Regions from separate parts of the Brevibacillus composti genome, predicted to be linked through region 2. Evidence: riboswitches for the same ligand, from Rfam matches in the RefSeq annotation. Region 2 holds a riboswitch; the other holds the start of a gene.
The links. Region 2 has a riboswitch for S-adenosylmethionine ahead of JD108_RS01935 (sugar ABC transporter substrate-binding protein). Riboswitches for the same ligand answer to the same signal wherever they lie in the genome.

Region 1 (2,461 bases), 770 kb from region 2:
TGCATCCTGCTTGAGCGCTTCCGCCTTGTCTGTGCGCTCCCATGGCACATCCAAGTCATTGCGGCCGAAATGGCCGTAGGCCGCTGTCTGCTTGTAAATCGGGCGGCGCAGATCAAGCTGCTTAATGATACCGGCAGGACGAAGATCAAAATGCTTGCGGATCAGCGTCACCAGATGCTCCTCCGCCACCTTGCCGGTGCCAAAGGTATCGACGCTGATGGAAACAGGCTGCGCCACGCCAATAGCGTATGCTACCTGAACTTCACATTTGTCGGCGAGGCCGGCTGCCACGATGTTTTTCGCCACATAGCGCGCTGCGTACGCACCGGAGCGGTCCACTTTTGTCGGATCTTTCCCGGAGAAAGCGCCGCCGCCGTGACGAGCATAACCGCCGTAGGTATCTACGATGATTTTGCGTCCGGTCAAACCGGCATCACCCTGCGGGCCGCCGATAACAAAACGTCCTGTCGGGTTAATGAAATATTTGGTTTCGGCATCCAGCAGTTCAGCTGGCACAACCGGCTTGATCACATGCTCGGTGAGGTCTTGTTTGATTTGCTCCAGCGTTGCTTCAGGCGCGTGCTGCGTCGAGATGACGATCGTGTCGATGCGGACTGGCTTGTCCCCATCGTACTCCACTGTAACCTGTGTTTTTCCATCCGGGCGCAGATAGCTCAGCTGGCCGTTTTTGCGTACTTCAGTCAGACGGCGCGCCAATTGGTGAGCCATGCTGATCGGCAGCGGCATCAGCTCAGGTGTCTCGTTGCAAGCAAAGCCGAACATCAGGCCTTGGTCGCCGGCGCCAATTGCTTCGATCTCCGCATCTGTCATGGTACCCTCACGCGCTTCCAATGCCTGGTCTACGCCGAGGGCAATGTCTGCAGACTGCTCGCCAATCGCTGTCAGTACGCCGCAAGTGTCGGCGTCAAAACCAAACTTGGCGCGATCGTAGCCGATTTCACGGATGGTGTCACGAACGAGCTTTTGAATATCTACGTAAGTATTGGTGGTGATTTCTCCCGCCACGAGCACCAGACCCGTGGTAACGGAAGTTTCGCATGCGACGCGAGCATTCGGGTCCTTGGACAAAATCGCATCCAGGATCGAGTCGGAAATTTGGTCGCAAATCTTGTCGGGATGACCTTCTGTGACGGATTCAGAAGTAAACAGACGACGCCCTTTTTGCAAAGCCAATGTAAATACCTCCTTTGACCTCATACAAATAGTGTGGTAGCCGAAACAGGTTATTATTAGACGACGGCACAAGCAAAAAAAAACCTTTTCCTGTATGTGAGGAAAAGGTGCTGTGATTGCGTTCCCTACCCTCTTATCGGCCAGAACAGGTTACCGTTCTGCTGGTTAGCACCGCTCGAGTCGGTTGCCGGGCTTCATGGGGCCAGTCCCTCCGCCTGCTCTGGATAAGAGTATCCATTACGGTTTATAGAATAATCGTTTTTATCTCCGGTGTCAATAAGCGGTTAGCGTATTTCGTACTTGCCCCGGACCATGATGTAGGCCACGTTGTCGTACCCCGACTGTAGGCGCAGACCGCGATTGTCAGAGCGGGCAATCAGAAGCAGGTGATTGGCCTGCACGAGTGCTCCGCCGCGCAGGTCGGCTCCTTCGGTAATATCGGTCAAGCCGTCGCCTTTATTGCCTGCTACGGCTTGTACCTTGCCGGTGCGAACGATAAATTCGGTCCCTTCAAAGCCGTAGAGCGTCTGCCCCGGATACAGCTCCACCACGGTCAATCCATTGGAGACACTGCCTCCGCCTCCGCCCAAAGCCTGCCGGATTTGCTGATCAACATAGCTTTTGGTGACAACCGGATCGTCGACCGAACCCGGCACGCCGCCGTTTCCGTCAGCCAGTGCTTGCGATGCAAAGACCGCTGTTCCGACTATGGCCAGGGCGAGAAATCCCTTGGTTGCTTTTTTCATGTTCTATTCTCTCCTTTTCCATCGGATTACAATTGGTAAGCTTTGGCCAGCAGGACGACCACTTCCGCCCGCGTAGCCCTGCCCTGCGGCTTGAATGTTTGTCCGTAGCCGCTGATCCAGTTCCTGGAGGCGAGCGCCTCCACCGCCGGCGATGCCCAATGGCTGGTCGGCAAATCGGCAAAGGAAGATTTGCTCCGCTTGTACAGCAAGAGATCATGCGCCCGCGCCACCATCAGGGCCATCTCTGCCCGCGTGATCGACTGGTCCGGCTTGATGCTGTTGTTCGGATAGCCCTGGATGATGCCGAGCTTGTGCGCTGTCATCATATTGGCATGGGCCCAGTGGTTGGTGGAAAGGTCACGGAACGGACTTTTCCCCGCATAAGGAACGACATTGACACCCTTGGCCCGCATAGACTGAACCAGCATCGTCGCAAACTGGGCTCGCGTGACGGATTGGTCCGGCCGGAAGGTAGCGTCGTCAAAGCCCTTGACCACGCCCTTGCGGCTCAGTCTGGCGAT
Region 2 (2,461 bases):
CTGTCCGAGCAGTATTTGCAGCAGCCTTTGACCAGAGAGGAAGCGAGCATGATCCTCTTCCACGTCCTGGCCCCTTACAAGATGCGGCCGATCAACTTCAAGCCCAGTGAGGTGGAGCCGTACTTCCATGGCTACTACACCTGGAAGCAGGAGAGCAAATACCTGGATACCTCGTCTCCTTACGCGGCGGCCATCGCCGAATTCAAGCTGTTTACGGCTGACAAGACGTTCGAACCGAAGCAGCAGATGACGCGCGCCCAGTTTGCCGTCGTACTGAAGCGGCTGCATGATTTCTTGCAGGCGGACGCCCCGAAGCAGTTCAAGGAAAGCCAGCTGCGTCAGAAGAATATCGCCAACCTCTACCTCACCGTGGCGAATCGGGCGTATCAGCTGCAGGACCAGACGCTGCTCGAGCAGTATTTCTCGAGAAGCGCCCAGCGCAATTTGCAGGAGATCGCGCCACTGCCGCTGCATGACTACACCGGCAGCCTGACGGTCAAAAAAGATGAGAACCACAGCAACCGCATCTGGATCGTCGGCAACTACCAAAATGCGTTGACCGGGAATTACCAGGTGGAGTACCTGTTTGAACCGGATTCGTCCAATCCCTACGGCTGGAAGGTTACGAAGGTAGACTACAAGCAAATGTAAAAAGAAAATCCTTGTTGACAGGAGGGGAGAATAGCCTTTATATTCTGTATATACAAAAGCATTGATACAAGAATAAGACTCTTATCCAGAGAAGGCAGAGGGACTGGCCCGATGAAGCCCGGCAACCTAGCACGGAAGAAATGACTTTCTTCGGCGCCAAGGTGCTAACTCCTACAGGTAGCAATACCTGACAGATGAGAGGCGCGGATGATATTTGATATTCTGCCCCTTTCATTTGGAAAGGGGCTTTTTTGATGGGGAAAAAGGTTGTCATCTGTACCGGCTCGGGACGGAGAAACGCATCGTTGCATAAGTAAAAGGGGGTTTTCCGGTATGAAAAAGAGGTTTAGTGTGATTGGCGCATGGATTCTGTCTGTCTCGCTCTTGCTGACGGCTTGCGGCGGCGGAAACAGCACAGCAGGAGGCAACGGCGGAGAGGGCGGCAGCTCCGGCGAGAAGCCAAAACGGATCGCGCTCGTCATGCGCCAAAACGTCGGCACCTTCTCGGCCCAGTACATCGCTGGCGTCAAAGCGGAAGTGGAGAAAAACGGCGGAGAGCTGACCGTCTTCAATGCGGATACGGATCTGGCGAAGATGGCCTCCAATCTGGATGCGGCGGTCAACCAGCGCTTTGACGGCATTTTGATCGACCACGGTACAGCCGAAGCGCTGCAGCAGGGAGCGGAAAAAGCGGTCAAACAAAACATCCCGCTCGTCTTGTTCGATACAGACATCAAACTGCCGGGCGTACCGGTGGTGGAGCAGGATGACCAGAAGCTGGCCGAGCTGAGCCTGGAGAAGCTGGCCGAGGATACCGGCGGCAAAGGGAATATCGTGAAAATCTGGGTGGCCGGCTTTGCCCCGATGGAAAAGCGGCAAATCACCTATGAAGCGTTCCTGAAAAAATATCCGGACATCAAAGAAATCGCCGCTTTCGGCAGCGCGACCAACAATACGGCGCTGGACACGCAATCCCAGATGGAAGCGATCCTCAAGAAGTACCCGAACAAAGGGGACATCACGGCGGTGTGGGCTTCCTGGGATGAGTTCGCCAAAGGCGCGACTCGCGCGATTCAGCAGGCGGGCCGCACAGAGATCAAAGTCTACTCCATCGACCTCAGCGACGAGGATTTGCAGTTCATTCAGGATCCGTCTACGTCTTGGGTCGCGACAGCGGCCGTGGATCCCGGCAATATCGGACGCATCCAGGCGCAGACGGTCTTCCAAAAAATCAAGGGCGAGCAGGTCCCCGACAGCGTAAAGCTGAACCCGGTGCTGGTCAAACGCGAGGATTTGCCGACGGATAAAAAAATCACGATGGGCGAGCTGTCGCAGTACGTAAGCGAATGGGGCAAGTGATCCAGTAGATTCGGTGCAACTTATTCCCGTTGATCCTTCATCAACGGGATTCTTCCTTATTAAAGGAGGGGGAGAGAGAAATGACGACCTTGCAAATGAACGGCATCTCCAAAAGCTTTTCCGGCGTGCCGGCGCTCCGGTCGGTCGACTTCGAAGTCAGGGCCGGAGAAGTGCACGCCTTGCTCGGAGCCAACGGAGCGGGGAAAAGCACCTTGATGAAGATATTGACCGGTGCCTATCAGGCCGATGCGGGGCGCATTCTGATCGACGGCGCCGAGTGCGCCATCCAGTCGCCGCAAGCGGCGAAGCAGCTGGGGATTGAGTGCGTCTACCAAGAGGTGGATACGGCCCTGATCCCGTACCTGAGCGTAGCCGAAAACATCCTGCTGGATCAGCAGGTACAGAAAAAAGGCTTGATTCGCTGGAGCCGCCTCTATCAGCAAGCCGAGGA

Region 1: it holds a riboswitch for S-adenosylmethionine, as region 2 does, so the genes downstream of both, metK (methionine adenosyltransferase) here and JD108_RS01935 (sugar ABC transporter substrate-binding protein) in region 2, are expected to answer to the same signal.

The regions. Positions count from the first base shown of each region.
Region 1 is NZ_CP066308.1:4,030,120-4,032,580, forward strand. It holds gene metK (methionine adenosyltransferase) at 1-1,188, opposite strand, end outside; SAM riboswitch class I at 1,325-1,425, opposite strand; gene JD108_RS20180 (hypothetical protein) at 1,479-1,940, opposite strand; gene JD108_RS20185 (S8 family peptidase) at 1,967-2,461, opposite strand, start outside.
Region 2 is NZ_CP066308.1:343,116-345,576, forward strand. It holds gene JD108_RS01930 (S-layer homology domain-containing protein) at 1-651, shown strand, start outside; SAM riboswitch class I at 730-852, shown strand; gene JD108_RS01935 (sugar ABC transporter substrate-binding protein) at 985-2,010, shown strand; gene JD108_RS01940 (sugar ABC transporter ATP-binding protein) at 2,091-2,461, shown strand, end outside.